Linked DNA regions of Flexistipes sp.. The main gene of each other region encodes a partner of the protein of the gene in region 2 in a complex. Links are inferred from orthologs where the notes say so. Each region holds a gene or a part of one and is shown on either strand. Other genes may lie near its edges. The genes, in order: tig and rpsG.

Region 1 (10,493 bases), on a different replicon or contig from region 2:
TCCTTCAGGCACATGCAGATGAATGTCAAAATCCTTAAATTTATATGATGGAACCTGGAATCTTCTCGCTCTGCTTTTTACAACAGAAAGAGCTGTTCGGGCAGATTCCTGCATCACATCCCCGATATGACCCGTAATCTGCAGCTGACCGTTGCCCTCATAGGCAGCAACTTCCGTTTGGAGAATGTCTCCACCGTACGGTGTCCAGGCAAGACCAGTGGCAACTCCCACATCTTCGGATTCCTCAACGTGCTCAAGCCGAAATCGCTTCACACCGAGAAGATTTTCAAGATTTTTTCTTGTAACCTTGACTGAAGTAACATTGTTTTCTGTTATAAGCTTTTTTGCTGCCTTTCTGATAACCGATGCCAGTTCTCTCTCAAGATTTCTCACACCAGCTTCTTTGGTATAATATCTGATTACATCCAAAATAGCATTTTCTGCAATGTCAACTTTCTCAGCCGGAATATTATGCTCTGAAAGTTGCTTTGGAAAAAGATACTTTTCGGCAATATTAAGCTTCTCCCGTTCCGTATAACCCGGGATACGTATAACTTCCATTCTGTCCAGAAGAGCATGGGGAATGGATTCCACTGTATTGGCAGTTGTAATAAAAAATACTTTCGAAAGATCAAAGTCCACTTCCAGATAATGGTCAGAAAAGCTGTTATTCTGCTCCGGATCCAAAGCCTCCAGCAGTGCTGATGAAGGATCGCCTCTAAAATCCATACCAAGTTTATCTATTTCATCAAGCAGAAACACCGGATTCATACTCTCAGCCCTTCTGACAGACTGAATAATTTTGCCGGGCATCGAGCCTATATATGTTCTTCTGTGCCCCCTGATTTCAGCCTCGTCCCTTACTCCGCCGAGGCTTAGCCGGACAAAATTTCTATTCATCGACTCAGCAATGGATTTAGCCAGCGAGGTTTTGCCCACTCCTGGCGGACCAACGAAACAGAGTATAGGGCCTTTTATTCTTTCGGAAAACTTTTTAACCGCAAGAAACTCCAAAATTCTTTCCTTGGGCTTTTCCAAACCGTAATGATCCCTGTTTAATATGTTTGCAGCCTTTTCTAAATCAAGAATATCCTCGGTATATTCGCCCCAGGGTAAACTGACTATCCAGTCAAGGTAATTTCGGACTACCGTTGTTTCTGCACTCATCGGCGGCATAATTCTCAGTTTTTTAAGCTCTTTCTCTGCTTTTTCCCTGACAATTTTCGGCATTTTTTTCTCATTAATTGCTGTCTGTAGCTCTTCAATATCAGCCTTTATATCCTCATCTCTTCCCAGCTCTTTATTAATAGCTTTTATTTGCTCATTCAAATAATACTCCCGCTGGGTCTTGGTTATCTGAGATTTGACTCGCTGCTTTATCTTTTTGTCAATTTTCTTGATTTCAGTTTCCATTTCAATAAATTCAATAATTTTTTCAATTCTTTCACTTAAACTCGCTATTTCAAGTATTTCCTGCTGTTCACTAACACGTATACTTAAGTTGGAGGCAATCATATAGGAAAGGTTATTCAAGTCGTCCATTTTGATGATTGAATCATAAATTTCTTTGGGAATTTTATTCTCTGTTTGTGCGAATTCCTTAAAGTGCTGCATGAGTGATTCTCTAAGGTATTTATAAAATGTTTCATCTTCATTTTTATCTTCAAAAGGTTTTACATTCACATAAGTACACTCTTCTTCCACAAACAGATCTTTAATCTCAGCCCGATATGCCCCTTCAACAAGAACTTTAATACTCCCGTCAGGAAGTTTGAGTACCTGAAGAACATCAGCTACTACACCAACATTGTATAAATACTCAATACCGGGATCATTGACACCTGAATCCTTTTGTAAAACCAGAAATATTTTTTTATCTGTGTCCCCTGCAACATCAAGTGCGTTTATAGATTTTTTTCTTCCCACAAAAACGGGTGTAACCATTGTGGGAAATATAACTATATCTCTAAGCGGTATCAGAGAAAACTGCTCAGTTTTATCTGCCATTATCTATAACTCCTTTATTTATTATCTGAATTAAACGAATAAAAAAGGCGCCTTCAGGCGCCTGATAATTTATGCTGATTCTTTTTCATCCTCATTTATTATCACCGGGTCAGCCCCTGAACTGACCGTATCCTCATTAATGATACATTCTTTGATATCTTTGTGGGATGGTATTTTATACATAATATCCATCATTGTTTCCTCTAAAATGCCCCTTAAACCTCTGGCTCCTGTTTTTCTGTTAATAGCCTGTCTGGCAATTCCCCTGAGAGCGCCATCGGTAAAAGACAATTTCACATTATCAAATTTGAAAATTTCCTCATACTGTTTTACCAGTGAATTCTTCGGTTCCGTAAGTATAGAAACAAGTGCATCTTCATCCAGATCATCCAGAACAGCTGCAACCGGTACACGTCCGACAAATTCCGGTATCAGTCCATATTTTATAAGATCCTCAGGCTGCAAAAGCTTCAGTATATCTGCTCTCTCATAATCGTTGACATTCTTACTGTTTGATTTAAAACCAACTGCTTTCTTGCCTATACGCTCTTTTATAATGCCGTCAAGATGTTCAAAAGCACCGCCGCATACAAACAGTATATTGGAAGTATCCACCTGAACGTAATCCTGATTTGGATGTTTCCTGCCCCCCTGAGGCGGTATATTGGCAACAGTACCCTCAATTATTTTCAACAGTGCCTGCTGCACTCCCTCACCGCTGACATCCCTGGTAATTGAAGGGCTGTCTGTTTTACGTGTGATTTTGTCAATTTCGTCTATAAAAATGATACCTTTTTCCGTTTTATCCACATCAAAGTCAGCGGATTGAAGAAGTTTCAAAACAACATTTTCAACATCCTCACCGACATAGCCGGCTTCTGTAAGTGTTGTTGCATCCGCTATAGCAAAAGGAACATTCAGTATCCTGGCAAGAGTCCTTGCCAGCAATGTCTTCCCTGTCCCGGTGGAACCTAACAGAAGGATATTGGATTTTTCCAATTCAACTTCAGATTTATTACCGTACAGTACACGCTTAAAATGGTTATACACGGCCACACTCAATATCTTCTTGGCACTGTCCTGACCAATCACATAATCATCCAGCTTGGCTTTTATCTCTTTCGGACTTAAAAGCTTCACATCACCTTGTGCTTCTTTTGCTTCAAGATCTTCTTCCAGAATATCATTACATAAATATATACATTCATCGCAGATATACACATCAGTTGGACCGGCTATAAGCTTCTTAACCTCTTCCTGATGTTTTCCGCAAAAAGAGCAGAAAAGCTCTTCATTTTTCTTTTTCGCCATTAGGCACCTCTTCAACTAAATAGTAATTTATCAGTTATTCAAGATACGGTATTGATTAATTTTATCAAGACCTTTTTGAGATGACCTCATCAATCAAGCCGTATTGGAGAGCTTCTTCACTGCTCATGAAAAAGTCTCTGTCGCTGTCAGCCTCAATCTGTTCCAGAGGTTTTCCCGTTTTTTCAGCCAGTATTTCGTTTATTCTGGCTTTCATCCTTAATATTTCCTTCGCATGAATTTCTATATCCTTCGCCTGCCCCTGAAATCCGCCAAGAGGTTGATGAATCATTATTCTGGCATTGGGTACAGAATATCTTTTTCCGCTGGCTCCGCATGCCAAAAGAACAGCCGCCATGCTCGCAGCCTGACCGAGACAGATTGTGGAAACATCGGGTTTTATATAATTAATTGTATCCAGAATAGCTAAGCCGCTTGTAATAACTCCACCGGGGCTGTTTATATAAAGGTGGATATCCTTGTCAGGATCGTCAGCTTCCAAAAATAAAAGCTGTGCAATTATTGTATTAGCCAGATTATCCTCAATAGGAGTTCCCATGAAAATAATCCTGTCTTTAAGAAGCCTTGAATATATATCGTAGGCTCTTTCCCCTCTGCCTGTCTGTTCTATCACATATGGTACATAAAAACTCATTATTCTTCCCCACTTTTCTCTTTATTTTCTTCCGGTTCTTCCTGCTCTGCTGCTTCTTCAGCATTCTGCTTTTCAGCAAGCTCATCCGGGTCAACGTATTTCTCGGCAATTTCATTATGTTCGCCGAGAAAATCGAATATTTTATCTGTCATGATGTTATTCTTTAGACTTTCTTTACCGCCTTGTTGTTCAATTTCTTTTTTGTATTCCTCTACATCTTTTTTCATTTCTTCAGCTAGTTCTACAATTTTATTTTCAATTTCTTCTTCACTTACTTCTATGCTGTGCATTTCGGCGAGTTTGTTAAGAATTATTGCACTTTTAACCTGAGTTGCTGCCCTTCCCTTAAACTCGTCTTTGATATTGTCTTTATTCAATCCCAGCTGCTCCGGATTAACACCGTACATATACATGTACTGTTGCAGCGTCTGGTCAGCAAGCCTGCCGGCCTGTTCATCCACTATAGTCTCAGGAACTTCAAAAGGATTTTCCTCTATCAGTTTTTCGATAATTTTGTCATACAACCTGTCCTTAGCCATTTGTGCAGCCTCTTTCTCAAGATCCTCTCTGACAAGTTTTTTCAAATCATCCAGTGTTTCACAGTTTTCGTCAATATCCTTTGCAAAATCGTCATTAAGCTCAGGGACATCTTTCTGCTTAACTTCTTTTAACGTAACCTCGAAATTTGCATCTTTACCGGCAAGATCTTTCGCATAGTTTTCAGGGAATGTCACTTCAATGTTTTTTGTTTCCCCGGGTTTCATCCCGACAAGCCCCTCTTCAAAATCTTCCAAAAACGTATTTGAACCCACAACAATGCTGTAATCATTCGCCGAGCCGCCTTCAAATTTCTCTCCGTCAATTGTGCCGACAAAATCGATTACAACCATATCATCCTTTTCAACAGCCTTATCTTCCACAGGCTCAAAAGAACTGTTTTTCTCACGGAGATCTTCAAGAACTTTTTCCACGTCATTCTCTCTGACCTCGGCAATCTCCTTCTCAAACGAATAGCCTTTATAATTTTCTATATTTACCTCTGGAAATACATCAACATAAACCTTGAATTTAATAGGTTCATTTTCTTCAAAATTCACATCCTTAATAACCGGAGTATTTAACGGATTTATTCCCTCTGAAGTTATAGCCTCATAAACTGAATCGTTAATAAGATTCTCCAAAGCGTTAACCCTCAGCTTGTGATTGTGCTCCCTGATAATAATATTTTTAGGAGCTTTACCTTTCCTGAATCCGGGTATTTTTACAGTCGGAGCAAGCTTTTTGACTTCCGCTTCAAATCTTTCATTGTATTTCTCGGCAGGAACTTCAACAGTCAGTTCCTTCTGAGAATTTTCAACATCTTTTACTTCAACCTTCATAATTTTGTCCCCTTTAAAATTTGTGATTTTTTATTTAGAAACAGGTGACGAGACCTGAAGCTCTCATACAATTTTATTCCAGACATAACTGTGCCTTTACTCAAGATGAATATGTATAATGACAAAAACACTTAAAATCAAGACTTTTTTCACTAGCGTCACCCCATTTTTCACAGTGCAAATATTTTTCAATGTAATTTGCACAAATGAAGCAGCCGATGTTTGAGAAACGTACTGCCGGTTAGCGGTCACACCCTGTGTTGGAATGTAAAATGGATAAATATTTGCAAATAAAAACAATTATGAGAGGAGGGTGTAGACGGTTAGCGGCAGTAGTTTCGAGTTTCGGCTGCGAAATGCGTGCAAATTACATTGAAATCAGTGTCATGTTAGCTAAATATATGTAAAACAAAACTTTTATATAATTTTTGGGGTGATACCAGTTTTTTCATCGGCAAGCTACCAAAATATACACATTTAAAAAGGCGTGACTAATAACACGGAGGTAATTAAACGTATTTGAGTTACTTGAGGAGGTTAAGGCAGTGGGATACCAACCGAGTACACAACTTTATCAACTTCCTTAACCTTTACCCTGTTAAATGCCGTAGGCAACCAGCCCTCCCGGCGGACGTGGCGATGCTGATATTTAGCAGGGTAAACCTCAACCTCCAACTTCCCCATCTCACTATCTCACAATCTCCCCCATTCCTCACTTTTCAGAAATCTCTAACTCATTCTCTAAAAATTCTTTTAATGCTGCTGCCTGGTTATACCGGCGATTTCTTGCCGAATACAGGAGAGTTAATTTATTATTATTTTTTGCAATAGCTGTCAATTTATCCAAAGTCTCAGCTTTTCCTTTCAGTTCTGCAAAATACAGTTTTTTAAACTCTTCCCATTTTTCTTCATCATGAGAAAACCATTTGCGCAAACTGATGCTGGGTGCGGCATACTTAAGCCAATAATCCAGGAGCAAATCCTCTTTTTTAATTCCTCTTGGCCAGATGCCGTCCACCAAAATTCTTACACCGTCGCTCTGAGACACAGGGTCGTATACCCTTTTAAACTGAACATCCATATTTTCTGCCTGTTTATCTTAAAAATTTCTTTCTGTATTCATCTATCATCTTATGGTATTTTTCGTGTGTTCCTTCGCCCATTTCTTTTTCCTCTATTTCTTCAAACCTTTGGAAAAGTTTATTATCCATGTCGCTGCCAAGAGAGAGCTCTGCCATTCTAAATAATATATCGTTTTCTTTATCGATATGTTGTCTCAAAAGCTCCACATAAGCGTATGCATTGTCGGCAAATTTTTCAGCAGCTATTTCACTTTCAGCCAAGTCATCGAGGGATTCGAGCATAGCTCTTATATGATTTCTTCCCATTTCATGCTCATCAAGCATTACACCTATAGGTCCTCCCTCTTTCTGAATTCCTGCTTTTTCAAGAGTGGGAAACAATTCTCTTTCTTCCTTAGTATGATGACACTTGTCTGCAAATTCTCTGAAAAATGTTACAGTATTCCTTATTTCATCTTCTTCCAGCTTGTTCACTTTACCTTTTTCTATGTACTCAGCAATACTTTCCAGCACTTCCAGCATGATTTTAATACCTTCGTGCTCATTTTTTAACTGCTCAGTGGATTTCATAATTACCTCCTTTATTAAATTGTTGATTATTAATATCGGCTTTCAGGCAAATTAAACTTTGATATATATCAAAAATTCCAGAATTTTTTAAAAAGCCGGCCAAAAAATAAGCATATTTCCAAACTAAACTATTCATGTTGGAAATTTTCTCGTTTGCAATTTATTGTCAACAAAGCAAAAAAGTTACACCTCAAAGCAAGTTTACTCTTGACAAACTGCATCGCAAGCCACTATTTATTTTTCAAATCATCTGCCCAAAGCCCCCGAAATGGCGGCTGAAAAGATGCCGGAGAGTGGATAGTTTTTATATTATTTAACCCAGGGTTCTGGGTTAATCATGATAAATTGAGAGGTGAAATATATGATACCTGAACACATGTCAGCGGTTCAATTAACAGACCACGGGGGTATTGAAAAACTTAAATACAGAGAAGATGTTTCCGTACCGCAGCCAGGTAAAAATGAACTACTGATAAAAGTTACCGCCACCGCAAAAAACAACACCGACCGGAAGGTTCGTGAAGGTTTGTACCCGACTGAGGATGACAGCGATGTCGCTTCCTTCAGCATGAGCAAAGATTCCGGATTGAGTTTTCCGAGAATCCAGGGCGCAGATGTAGTCGGACGGGTGGTAAAATGCGGATCAGGTGTTTCGGAAAACAGGGTGGGAGAAAGGGGGCTTCTGGATTTTAATATCTATTCCACAGACAGAGACGATATTAACCTGACTCCGGACTACTTCGGTCATGGTAAAGACGGTGGTTTTGCAGAATATATGGTGGTTCCCGCTGATCAGTTTTACACCGTAGAGAACACTGAATTATCAGATGCTGAGCTTGCTGCTATGGGTATGTGTTCGTATCAAACCGGCCTTCATATGCTGAATGCTGCCGGTGTAAGCGAAAATGAAAATGTACTTATTACAGGAGCAAGCGGCGGAGTTGGAACAGCGCTTATTCAGATGTGCCGTTTAAAAGGTGCTACTCCGTATGCAGTAAGCAGCCCGGGAAAAGCAAATACTCTTATTGAACTGGGAGCTGAAAACGTTATCGACCGCTCAGAAGTTGACAATTGGCCAAAAGCAGTGAATGAGGCTGCAGACGGTAAACCAATTGATGCAGTAATGGACCTTGTGGGCGGTAATATGACTATACCTTTGATAGACTCCATGATACAGGATATGTCCTCACGGAAAACTTATCCAAGATATTCTATTGCCGGTGCCAGCGGTGGAAATGTTACCAAGATACTCTGGACAAAGATTTATCTCTATCAGGTTCAGATATTCGGCATTTCCCATGGTACAAGAGCAGAAGCAAAGCAGCTTATCGACTGGATAAGAAAAGGTGAGCTGAAACCTGTATTACATGGAACTTTCAGATTGTCGGAAATACACAAAGCGGAAAATTACTTTGTAAACCGCAGCAGTAATTTTGTCGGCAAAATTGTAATAGTCCCGGATTCCGAATGGGAAGAACACGGGAAAAAATATGCTGTTTCAGGAGAATAATATGAACAGAGTGCGTCGTATTCAACTTATTGATACACATTCCGGTGGTGATGTAAGCAGGATTGTAACCAGTGGCATAGGCTTGTTACCCGGCGGGAATGTAAGAGAAAAGATGGAATATCTTCAAAAACATGCTGACGGTTTGCGCAAGCTTCTTATAAATGAGCCTTACGGAATACCTGAAATGTCTGTTGACCTTATTGTTGAGCCTTCCCATCCTGACGCCGTTGCAGGCTATATTATTATGGAAGTGATGGGATATCCCGTTTATTCCGGATCCAATACAATATGTACAGCCACAGCCTTGCTGGAAAGCGGGATTGTACCAATGCAGGAAGGTGAGCAGGAGTTTATCCTGGAATCACCTGCAGGTCTTGCACATATAGGTGCAAAATGTCATAACGGCCGTGTTGAATCGATCACCTGTGAAGGGCTGCCAAGTTATATCGCTGCATATAAAGAAAAGATCAATGTTAAAGGAATCGGAGACGTTACATACAGTTTGGCATGGAGCGGTGGTTTTTACGGTCTTATTGATGCCACTGAGCTTGGATTTAATCTTGAGCTAAAAGAAGAACCTGAGTTGGCGGCAACTGCATTTAAAATTACAGAGGCAATCCGCAAAGATTTTCGTCATGAGCACCCGGAGCTTGGAAATGTCGGTCCTCTGCCGTTCCTGCATTTTATGGGCCCTGTTTCAAAAGTTGCCGAAGGCAGATTCGAATCCCCCTCAGCTACATATGTCCACCCCGGCGTCATCTGCAGAAGCCCCACAGGCACCGGAACATCTGCCAGACTCGCCCTGATGCACTATGAAGGCCTGATAAAGCCCGGAGAAAGTTTAGAGACCGTATCCCTGAGAAATACAAGGTTTGTAGGCACCTATTACGGTGACACAAAAATCGGCGGATATCATGGAGTAAGCAACCGCATTACCGGCAAAGCTCAGGTAATAGCACGCTCTGAGATCGTGGTGGATCTGGACGAGCCGCTGGTTGATCCCACAGATCTGGAACTTGTTCTCGACACATAATCCGGGAACTTCGAATAATTTTTAGTACTAAGTGTTAAGTGAAAGGAAGAGGTAAAGGTAGAGGTAGAGGTAGAGGTAGAGGTAGAGATTGAGAGGGTTGAATGGGCATTCTAAGGTAACGGATTTTTTAAACTCTCCACTTCACTATCTCACCACCCTCATAAAAACTAAAAGTATTTTATTTTTTAGGCTTTTCCCGGATTACTGAAAAACAGTATTCAATATTACCATCGTTATCTTTTACCATGGTAATGGTGAATTCTATAAAAATCTTTTCACCTGTTTTTGTCATAGCAGGCACGGAGAGCATATCTCTCTTGGAATATTTGCTTTTACCCGTCTCCATCACTTTGTTAAAACCTTCCCAGTGCCGCTGCTGTAGTTTTTCGGGAATTATTATATCAAGGCTGCTTCCTTCAGCTTCTTTTTTTGTAAATCCAAAAATTTCCTCTGCTGACTTATTCCAGTATATAATAACACCGTGCCTGTCCACAGTCAGTATAATATCCGGTGCTTCTTCTATAAACTCTTCCAGCACTCTTTTCTCCATTTAAGCCTCCTTTTGACTCCCCAGTGTTTTCATAAGTATGATTGAAATCGTCATTGCCATTAAAGCAAGAGCGACATAAACGATAAATCCGTTTGAATACCCTTCTGTTCCCTGCAAATCAACAAATGTCCCGAGTATGGGCGGTACGGCAAAGCCGCCGAAGGCACCAAGACCGCCTACCCATCCGCTCGCGCCGCCGGGCGCTTTGGGAACGTACTTCGGTACAAGTTTAAAAACGGCAGCATTAGCAATACCCATACCTGCACCGATTATTATTTCACCAATGAGAGCTAACCAAAAGTTTGAAGTGATGATTAGAAACAGTGCTCCGATTAAAACGAGTGAGTAACTTCCTATGGCTGTTTTCTCTCCGCCGAACTTATCACCAAGGTGCCCCCC
Region 2 (10,421 bases):
CTTGCAAAATCGCTGTTTCTGTCCGGAGCCGAGGACTTTTATACCTAGCCGCACGCCGGAGTCACATTTTTTGCAGTAATACATTGCATTTGAAATGTCTATCGGCATCTCTTTTTCATGAATTCCGCCGTCCGGATCCATAGGATTCGGTTTTGTGTGCCTCTTTACTACATTGACATCCTCTAAAAATAACTTAGCGTTTTTTTTGTCAACTTTAAGTATTTTAGACTTTTTGCCCCTGTCTTTTCCTACTTTAACAATAACAGGATCATTTTTTTTCAGTTTATATTTTACCAATGCCATTATTACCTCCTAAAGTACCTCAGGAGCCATGGAGACTATTTTTACAAATCCCTTAGCTCTCAAATCCCTTGCAACAGGGCCGAAAACACGTGTACCAAGTGGCTCGTTATTTTTGTTAATCAAAACGGCAGCATTATCATCAAATTTGATATAGGTTCCGTCTGTACGCCTGTTCTCTTTTCTTGTCCTAACTATTACTGCCTTGACAACAGAGCCTTTTTTAACATTACTGTCAGGTATGGCATCTTTTACACTCGCAACTATAACATCACCAATTCTGCCGTATTTCTTTTTTGAGCCACCAAGCACTTTAATACACTGTATTTCTCTCGCACCAGAGTTATCTGCCACTTTTAGATTAGATTGTATCTGAATCATATTTATACCCCTAAACTATTTAACTATTATCTGCAGCCCCAATCGGACGTTCTATCAACTTTACAAATCTCCAGCGTTTGGTTTTGCTGATAGGTCTTGTTTCCATAATTTCCACTATATCGCCCACTTGACACTCATTGTTCGGATCATGAGCTTTAAACTCTTTGCTTCTTTTAATATACTTTTGATATCTGCTGTGAAGCTTTAGCCCTTCAACTTTGACAACGATCGTTTTGTCCATTTTATTACTGGTAACAACGCCCTTTCTTGTTTTTCTTACACCTCTTTCCTGCATCTTATACCTCTGCTTTTTTCTCTTTTAAGATTGTTTTCAATCTGGCGATATCTCTGCGCGTCAACTTAATTTTCGACGTATCTTCCAGCTCTCCGGTTGCCAGTTTAAATTTGAGTCTGAACAAATCTTCACGAAGCTCTTTTTCCTTATTTTCTATTTCATTAGCTGTCATTTCTCTTATCTCTGAAGGCTTCATTCTTCGCCTCCTTCAACCTGTGATTTTCTGACAAACTTACACTTTACAGGGAGTTTGTGGGAAGCAAGTCTCAAAGCTTCCTGCGCTTTCTCTTCTGAAACTCCGCGTACTTCGTACAATATTGTACCTTCTTTTATGGGAGCTACATAGAATTCCACAGCGCCTTTACCTTTACCCATTCTTGTTTCAGCAGGTCTCTGAGTAATTGGCTTATGGGGAAAAACACGTATAAATACCTTTCCTCCTCTACGTAAAGACCTGTTGATAGCAATCCTGGCAGCTTCTATCTGCCTGCTGGTAATCTTCCCTTTCTGGGTGGCCTGCAAACCGTACTCACCAAATTCTATGGAATTGCCTTTTGTGGCCTTTCCTTTGATCCTGCCTTTAAACTGTTTTCGGTATTTTAACTTTTTTGGCATTAACATGATTAATCTACCTCTGCACTACTATTATTCTTAGCTTCAATTATTTCACCTTTAAAAAGCCAGACCTTAACACCGATTATCCCATATGTGGTCAAGGCTTCGGAATAACCGTATTCAATATCTGCTCTCAGAGTTTGAAGAGGAACTCTGCCTCTTATGTACCATTCGGTTCTAGCCATATCGGATCCGGCAAGTCGCCCGGATGACATTACTTTTATCCCCTGAGCTCCGGCTTTCATAGCCTGCAGTACGGCCTTTTTCATTGCCCTACGGAAGGCAACCCTTCTGATCAACTGGAAACCTATGTTGTCAGCGATTAACTGTGCATCGGTTTCAGGTTTTTTAATTTCCCTGATACCAACCTGTACATCAGCAGCAGTGAACTTATTGAGCTCCTTTTTCAGTTTCTCTATCTCAGCCCCTTTCTTGCCTATAACAATCCCGGGTCTGCTTGTATTGAGAGTTATTTTAAGTTTAGAGCCCATCCTTTCTATATCAACTGAAGACACCCCGGCCTGTTTCAGCCTTTTTTTAAGAAAATCTCTGATTTTAAGATCTTCCATAAGATTTTTTCTGTATTCTCTTTTACCTGCATACCAAACGGACTTCCAGTTTTTATTAACTCCAATCCGAATTCCCACAGGATGTACTTTTTGCCCCACTATTTCACCTCCACTATTCCGACAAAACAACTGTTATGTGACTGGTCCTTTTGCGTATCATAGTCGCACGGCCGTAGGCTCTCGGCATATATCTTTTCAGAATAGGACCGCCGTCAACTCTGATTTCCTTTATCTTCAATCCGGAAACATCTCTCACGCCATGATTTTCTTCAGCGTTTGAAACCGCAGATTTGATAACCTTCGTAATATCTTTCGCCGCTTTCTTAGGAGTAAAATTAAGAATATCTATCGCGGCTTCTGCGCTTTTGCCTCTTACTAAGTCAGCTACGAGACGAGCTTTTCTGGGAGATACTCTTACATACCTTCCTTTAGCTTGAACATCCATGATCATCCCACCTATCTCTTAACTTTTTTATCGTCTTTTTTATGGCCGCGAAACGTACGCGTCAAAGCAAACTCACCGAGCTTGTGACCGACCATATTTTCAGTTACATAAACAGGGATAAATTTGTTACCATTATGTACTGCAAATGTCAAACCCACCATTTCAGGCAGAATCGTACTTCTTCTTGACCAGGTTTTAATAACCTTCTTATCCCCTTTCTCTTTTGCTGTATTTACCTTATCCAGCAAATGATCATCTATAAACGGTCCTTTTTTGAGGGATCTCGGCACGTTATCCTCCTTTATCTACGCCTTGAAATAATATATTTATTTGTCGGCTTGTTACTCTTTCTAGTTTTATAACCCTTAGTTGGTTTACCCCATGGCGTAACAGGGTGTCTGCCGCCGCTTGTTCTGCCTTCACCACCACCGTGAGGATGGTCGATCGGGTTCATGGCAACGCCGCGTACACTTGGGCGTATTCCAAACCATCTGTTCTTTCCGGCTTTACCAACAGACAGATTTTCATGTTCAGGATTGCTAACCTGGCCGACTGTTGCCCTGCATTCGGCATTTACCAGTCTGATTTCACCGGACGGCAGTCTCACGTGGCAATACCCTTTCTCCTTTGAAAGAAGCTGGGAATATGTACCGGCAGACCTTGCCAGCTGGCCGCCTTTACCAGGCCTGAGTTCCACATTGTGCAACACTGTCCCAACGGGGATTTCTTTCAGCAGCAGTGAGTTGCCGGGCTTTATATCGGCATCTTTACCACTTAAAACATGATCTCCCACTTTCAGCCCGATAGGAGCAAGAATATATCTTTTTTCTCCATCAGCATACACAACCAGTGCAATCCTTGCACTTCTGTTAGGATCATATTCTATTGTTTTAACGACACCGGGGACATCAATCTTATTCCTCTTAAAGTCAATTACTCTGTAAAGCCTCTTGTTTCCACCGCCTTTATGCCTGACGGTAATCCTTCCGTAACTGTTTCTTCCACCTTTTTTAGCCAGAGGTTTAACCAATGACTTTTCAGGCTTCTCAGCAGTTACATTGGAATAATCATCATTCGTTCTGAACCTGACACCAGGTGACGTTGGTTTATATTTTTTAACACCCATAACATTCCTCTCTTAAACAAACTCAAGCTTTTGATCTTCTTCTAACATAACCACCGCTTTTTTCCAGTCGTCTCTTCTTCCCAGAGTTAGGCCGAAACGCTTCTTTTTGCCCTTAAAATTCATGGTCTTTACATCTTTAACCTTAACTTCAAAAAGCTCTTCCACAGCTTGTTTTATTTGTACTTTGTTAGCCTGCGGATGAACCGAAAATACGACTTGGTTCTGATCTTCCTTAAGGCTCACGGCCTTTTCCGTAATCAAAGGCTTTTTAATTACATCATAAACGGATATCATTTTTCCAGTACCTCCATAACATTTTGAAGGCATTCCTGAGACATCAAAATATTTTCAGCATGTACTGTGTCGTACACATTTAATCCTTGCACATTCAACAACTTTACATAAGGGATATTTCTAAATGCTTTTATCATCTTTTCATCGTACTCTGTAAAGAGGACAAGCACGTTTCTTTCGGCTTGCGATTTTGCCAAAATCTCAGCAGCTTCTTTAGTTTTGCCGTTTTCAGTAGCAAGTTTATCAAAAACCTTCACGCTACCATCTTTAAGCTTTGAACTAAAGGCAGATTTTAAAGCCGATCTAACTTTCTTTTTGGGCATCTTATATGCATAACTGCGGGGCTGAGGACCAAACATTGTGGCACCGCCGACCCAAAGAGGGGACCTGGATGAGCCTGCTCTTGCCCTGCCTGTACCTTTTTGCCTCCAGGGTTTCTTACCGCCTCCGGATATATTAGCCCTGTTTTTTGTGGCGTGTGTTCCGGCTCTTCTGCCTGCGAGCTGCATTTTAACAACCTCATGAACAAGCCAGGGTTTTTCCGGATAATCCATCAACTGTTCGGATATATCCAATTCATCCACTTTGTCTGCATTCGTATTTATAACATCCAATTTGCTCATAACGACCTCTAATTACTTTTTTGTTTCTTAGTAGATTCCCTTAAAAATACAGTGGAATTTTTATGCCCGGGAACAGCTCCGGCTACTAACAACAGATTTTTCTCCGGCATAACTCTAACTACTTTGATTCCCTGAACGGAAACTTTTTTACCGCCCATTCTTCCCGGCATTTTTCTTCCTTTTGGTGTTTCAGCCGGCATTTCACACATACCGATCGAACCGGGTTCACGGTGAAAATTCGAACCGTGCGAAGCAGGGCCGCCGCCAAAGTTATACCTTTTCATGACACCCTGGAATCCTTTACCGATAGATTTTCCCTGCACATCGACTACGTCACCTTCTACAAAGGCTTCCACTGTAACTTCCTGACCTATCTCAAACTCGTCAGGATTTTCAACCTTCACCTCTTTGAGTACCTTAAAAGGCTCAAGATTGTTTTTCTTAAAATGTCCCAACATAGGCTTGGTTACATTTTTAACTTTTTTAATCTTTTGATACCCCATTTGTAAAGCATTGTAGCCGTCGCTGGCTACGTTTTTCTTCTGTACCACTGTGCAAGGGCCTGCCTCAATAACTGTAACAGGAATTACTTTACCTTCAGGAGTAAAAATCTGACTCATCCCTATTTTTTTTCCTAATATTGCCTTAAACATTGACCTGCCCTACCTTTATAGTTTTATTTCAACATCCACACCAGCTGATAACTCCAGCTTCATAAGTGCATCAATAGTTTGTGGGTTGTGCTCAAAAATATCAACAAGTCTCTTGTGAGTCCTGATTTCAAACTGGTCTCTCGCCTTCTTGTTGACATGGGGAGATTTCAGGACTGTAAATTTTTCCTTTTTCGTGGGCAATGGTATAGGGCCCACCGTTTGTGCCCCCGTCCTCTTGGCCGTGCTGACTATATCCTTTACTGCTTTATCCAGTATTTTATGATCGTAGCCTTTTAATTTTATTCGTATCTTTTGTTCAGCCATTATATACCTCTATTACTCCACGATTTCTGTAACGACACCGGCACCTACTGTCCTGCCGCCTTCACGTATAGCAAATCTCAACCCCTGCTCCATCGCTATCGGTTGAATCAAATCCACGTCACAGCTGATATTATCTCCGGGCATTACCATCTCTACTCCCTCAGCCAATGTTATCACTCCAGTCACATCCGTCGTACGGAAGTAAAACTGTGGACGATATCCGCTGAAAAATGGCGTATGACGACCACCCTCTTCTTTTGTCAATATATATGCCTCACACTTAAACTTACGGTGCGGCGTTATACTACCTGGCTTCGCAAGTACCTGACCACGCTCTACATCATCCTTCTTGATACCTCTAAGAAGTACACCTACATTATCTCCGGCTTCTCCTTCATCAAGTATCTTACGGAACATCTCAACTCCCGTTACCACAGTCTTACGGGTGTCTGTAAGCCCTACTATCTCTATCTCGTCCTGTACCCTTACCTTACCTCGCTCAACTCTTCCCGTAACTACTGTCCCACGGCCGGATATACTGAATACATCCTCGATCGGCATCAAAAACGGCTTGTCTATATCACGCTCAGGAGCAGGTATATAATCATCCATCGCCTGAAGCAATTCCCATATACACTTCGTCTTCTCTTCATCTTCAGCATTCTCCAACGCCTGCAGTGCACTACCCTTGATTATCGGAATATCATCTCCGGGAAATTCATAGGTGTTTAGAAGATCTCTTATCTCAAGCTCTACAAGCTCAAGCAACTCCTCATCATCCACCATGTCGCACTTGTTCATGAAAACTACTATACTGGGAACTCCTACCTGTCTCGCCAAAAGAATGTGCTCCCTTGTCTGAGGCATAGGGCCGTCCGCTGCACTTACTACCAATATCGCTCCGTCCATCTGCGCTGCACCTGTAATCATGTTCTTTACATAGTCTGCGTGACCAGGACAGTCTACGTGTGCATAGTGGCGCTTGTCGCTCTCGTACTCAACATGAGCAGTGGCTATCGTTATACCACGCTCCTTCTCCTCAGGGGCCTTGTCTATATTACCAAACTCAATATAATCTGCGTACCCCTTTAATGACAGTACATGTGTCATCGCTGCTGTCAATGTCGTCTTACCATGGTCAACGTGGCCTATCGTGCCTACGTTTACGTGAGGTTTCTTCCTTTCGTACTTTTGCTTGGACATCCTTTCCTCCTGACTCTATACTCTTGATTTTGCAATTTCTTCAGCAATGGTCGCAGGGACTTCCTCGTAATGGCTAAACTGCATTGTATAAGTAGCCCTGCCCTGCGTTAATGATCTCAGGTTCGTAGCATAGCCGAACATCTCTTTAAGCGGAACATAACTGTTTATAACCTGAGTATTGCCTCTGGAATCCATACCTTCAACTCTTCCTCTCCGGGAGTTTAAATCTCCCATAACATCACCCATATATTCTTCAGGTACAACAACTTCGACTTTCATTATAGGCTCCAGTATAACCGGAGAGGCCTTTTTCATCCCGTCCTTAAAACCCATCGAAGCCGCAATTTTAAAAGCCATCTCTGATGAGTCAACTTCATGAAACGATCCGTCGTAAAGGGTTACTTTAACATCAACAACGGGAAAACCTGCCTGAACACCGGCTTCCATTGCCTCTTCGATACCTTTTTGAACTGCAGGGATGAAATCTTTAGGGATGGCCCCACCCACAATCTTATTTTCAAACTGAAAACCTTCGCCAGCTTCAAGAGGCTCAAGCTCCAGCCAAACATGACCATACTGCCCTCTACCACCGGACTGTTTTATATATTTAGATTCCTGCTTAACGGTCTTTCTAATTGTTTCTCTGTAAGCAACCTGCGGACTTCCTACATTAGCTTCAACCTTGAATTCTCTCAACAGCCTGTCAACAATTATGTCCAGATGCAGCTCGCCCATTCCTGATATAATGGTCTGACCTGTTTCGTCATCCACTTTTACTTTAAAAGTGGGGTCTTCCTGAGCAAGTTTTGCCAGAGCTGAGGACAGTTTATCCTGATCACTGCGTGTTTTGGGCTCAATAGCAACCGAGATAACAGGCTCGGGAAATTCCATAGACTCAAGTTCTACAGGATCCTTTTCATCACACAGAGTATCCCCTGTGGTTGTAAACTTCAAACCGACGGTGGCACAGATATCACCGGCAAAAATTTCTTTAATCTCTTCCCTTTTATTTGAATGCATCTTCAGAAGTCTGCCAACACGTTCTTTTTTACCTTTGGATGCATTGTAAATATAGTTCCCTGCCTCGAGGCTTCCCGAATATACTCTGAAATATGTTAACTGTCCCATATAAGGATCAGTTGTTATCTTAAAAGCAAGCGCTGCAAAAGGATCATCATCAACCGGTCTTCTAACAACCTCTTCCTCAGTACCTGGTTTAATTCCCTTGATGGGAGGTACATCAAGTGGTGAAGGCATATAGTCAACAACAGCATCAAGCAGAGGCTGCACACCTTTATTCTTAAAGGCACTCCCACAAAAAACGGGAGTAAATTCGAGATTATTCGTCCCTTTCCTTATTGCAGAAACCAATTCCTCTTCGGAGATATCTTCACCTTCAAAATATTTTTCCATCAATGTTTCATCTGTTTCACAAACCATCTCAACAAGGCTTTCCCTGTATTTTTCAGCCTGCTCAACATATTCAGACGGAATGTCTATATAGTCATATTTGGCACCAAGCTCCTCACCGTGCCAGACAATACCTTTCATCCTGATAAGATCAATAACACCTTCAAAAGAATCCTCCACACCGATGGGCAGCTGACAGACCAAAGGTCTCGCATCCAGACGATTTTTTATCATATCAACAACTCTAAAGTAGTCTGCACCCACTCTGTCCATTTTGTTGACAAACGCAATCCGTGGCACACCGTATTTATCAGCCTGACGCCAAACTGTTTCCGACTGAGGTTCAACACCACCTACCGCACAAAAAACTGCTACTGAACCATCGAGAACCTTAAGAGACCTTTCCACTTCCACAGTAAAATCAACGTGTCCGGGAGTGTCTATAATATTAATCCTGTGATCCTTCCAGAAACATTGGGTTGTAGCTGAAGTAATCGTTATTCCACGCTCTTTTTCCTGCTCCATCCAGTCCATAGTTGCAGCACCGTCGTGAACTTCGCCGATTTTATAATTTACACCTGTATAAAACAGGATTCTTTCTGTTGTTGTTGTTTTACCCGCATCAATATGTGCCATGATACCGATATTTCGCTGTCTTTCGAGCGAATACTTTCTAGCCACTAATACCTCCTTCTACCATCTGAAATGAGCGAAGGCTTTATTTGCTTCAGCCATTCTGTGAGTATCTTCTCTCTTTTTAATTGATACCCCTTTATTATCAGCTGCGTCCATTATCTCTGAAGCAAGCCTCTCAACCATTGTCTTCTCTCTACGGGCTCTTGCTGCTGCTATCAGCCATCTGATACTTAACGCCTGTCTTCTTTCAGCTCTAACTTCAACAGGCACCTGATAAGTAGCCCCGCCCACTCTTCTGGATTTAACTTCCAGCACGGGCTTTATGTTATCGATGGCTTTTTTAAACACATCCAGCCCTTCTTCTCCGCGTCTTTCCTTTATCATATCCATCGCATCATAAAATACTTTCTCCGCAACGGACTTTTTACCGTCATACATAAGACTGTTAATAAACTTGGTAACCAAAGTTTCATGAAAGATGGGATCAGGGATTATTACTCTCTTTTTCGCTACTCTTCTTCTAGCCATAAAAACACCTTCCTACTTTGGCCTTTTTGCGCCATATTTTGATCTGCTCTGCTTTCTGTCAGCAACACCGGCTGTATCCAGAGCACCTCTGACTATCTTATATCTAACACCAGGTAAATCCTTTACCCTGCCGCCTCTTACCAGCACAACAGAGTGTTCCTGAAGATTGTGGCCTATTCCCGGTATGTATGCTGTAACCTCAGCACCGTTGGTAAGCCTCACCCTTGCAACCTTTCTCAATGCAGAGTTAGGCTTCTTGGGTGTTGTAGTATAAACTCTTACACAAACTCCCCTTCTCTGAGGATTATCTCTCAATGCAGGAGATTTTGTTTTCTTCCCTACTTCTTTTCTGCCCTTTCTCACTAACTGGTTCAAAGTTGGCACCTAAACACCTCCAAAAGTTGAAACGTTTGTATTTTTTATCCCTTTTATATCCTGCTTAATCAGCCTTTTAGGCACTGCAGTATTATCATTACGCATAAATATACTTACCTCAAAATGAGCCTCAGATATTATCAACGGTTTTTACTAATGTCAAGGTTTATTATGCGATTTTATTAACGTATCAAAAAAGCGGGAGAAAATCTCCCGCTTATCAGTTTTTCATAAACTTGAATTTTTCAGTCTTAATGTGTTCAGAACCTGTACCGGCAGGGATAAGTTTACCCATAATCACATTTTCCTTAAGTCCTCTCAGCTTGTCTGTCTTACCGGAACACGAAGCATCTGTAAGTATTCTGGTTGTTTCCTGAAAACTGGCTGCAGAAATGAAGCTTTCAGTGTTCAGGGCTGCCTTTGTAATACCCTGTAGTATAGGTCTGCCTTTGGGAGGTGTAAGCCCCTCTGCTAAAAGGTCCTGCTGAACTTTGGTAAAATCGGCTTTATATACCTCTTCATTAGGCATAAATTCAGAATCACCGGGGTCTTCAATTAAAATTTTCTTTAGCATCTGTTTTGAAATAACCTCAATGTGTTTATCGTTAATAGTAACACCTTGTTTCCTGTAAACTTCCTGTATC

What was found.
Region 1: the proteins of rpsG (region 2) and tig are in contact, whole or in part, in a crystal structure (PDB 3GTY), measured with the Thermotoga maritima proteins. The link is inferred for Flexistipes sp. from one-to-one orthologs. Residues at the interface, in WP_004081843.1 of Thermotoga maritima: Lys34, Lys52, Lys55, Glu59, Arg62, Gln63, Glu66, Asn67, Lys69, Val71, Arg95, Ala109, Lys110, Lys111, Gly112, Arg113, Pro114, Glu117, Glu121, Ile124, Ala125, Tyr127, Asn128, Asn129, Thr130, Gly131, Lys135, Asp139, Arg142, Met143; in WP_004081061.1 of Thermotoga maritima: Glu122, Val124, Val129, Leu130, Tyr133, Glu188, Gly259, Ile262, Tyr263, Glu266, Ser270, Glu273, Gln274, Glu277, Arg308, Gln311, Ile312, Ser315, Tyr316, Glu325, Arg329, Arg336, Leu363, Phe366, Trp367, Arg373, Leu377, Arg381, Leu384, Glu387.

The regions. Positions count from the first base shown.
Region 1 is NZ_JAXKVW010000002.1:73,606-84,098, reverse strand. Bases 3,160-5,985 are described here. They hold tig (trigger factor), read right to left. Parts: upstream 5,350-5,985; coding sequence 3,970-5,349; downstream 3,160-3,969. Other genes in these bases: clpP (ATP-dependent Clp endopeptidase proteolytic subunit ClpP), read right to left, coding at 3,383-3,970; clpX (ATP-dependent Clp protease ATP-binding subunit ClpX), read right to left, coding at 3,160-3,318. Also shown: lon (endopeptidase La), read right to left, coding at 1-2,007; more of clpX, read right to left, coding at 2,077-3,159; UMU13_RS02070 (DUF488 domain-containing protein), read right to left, coding at 6,062-6,430; UMU13_RS02065 (hemerythrin domain-containing protein), read right to left, coding at 6,444-7,001; UMU13_RS02060 (hypothetical protein), read right to left, coding at 6,988-7,137; UMU13_RS02055 (alcohol dehydrogenase catalytic domain-containing protein), read left to right, coding at 7,363-8,511; UMU13_RS02050 (proline racemase family protein), read left to right, coding at 8,513-9,544; UMU13_RS02045 (PAS domain-containing protein), read right to left, coding at 9,723-10,094; UMU13_RS02040 (MFS transporter), read right to left, coding at 10,095-10,493. UniProt on the Bacillus subtilis protein: Involved in protein export. Acts as a chaperone by maintaining the newly synthesized protein in an open conformation. Functions as a peptidyl-prolyl cis-trans isomerase.
Region 2 is NZ_JAXKVW010000003.1:174,497-184,917, reverse strand. Bases 7,668-10,421 are described here. They hold rpsG (30S ribosomal protein S7), read right to left. Parts: upstream 9,403-10,421; coding sequence 8,932-9,402; downstream 7,668-8,931. Other genes in these bases: rpoC (DNA-directed RNA polymerase subunit beta'), read right to left, coding at 9,998-10,421; rpsL (30S ribosomal protein S12), read right to left, coding at 9,415-9,786; fusA (elongation factor G), read right to left, coding at 7,668-8,919. Outside these bases: rplX (50S ribosomal protein L24), read right to left, coding at 1-303; rplN (50S ribosomal protein L14), read right to left, coding at 313-681; rpsQ (30S ribosomal protein S17), read right to left, coding at 701-976; rpmC (50S ribosomal protein L29), read right to left, coding at 978-1,172; rplP (50S ribosomal protein L16), read right to left, coding at 1,169-1,597; rpsC (30S ribosomal protein S3), read right to left, coding at 1,600-2,259; rplV (50S ribosomal protein L22), read right to left, coding at 2,273-2,605; rpsS (30S ribosomal protein S19), read right to left, coding at 2,617-2,895; rplB (50S ribosomal protein L2), read right to left, coding at 2,907-3,731; UMU13_RS03860 (50S ribosomal protein L23), read right to left, coding at 3,744-4,025; rplD (50S ribosomal protein L4), read right to left, coding at 4,022-4,648; rplC (50S ribosomal protein L3), read right to left, coding at 4,657-5,301; rpsJ (30S ribosomal protein S10), read right to left, coding at 5,317-5,625; tuf (elongation factor Tu), read right to left, coding at 5,638-6,828; more of fusA, read right to left, coding at 6,844-7,667.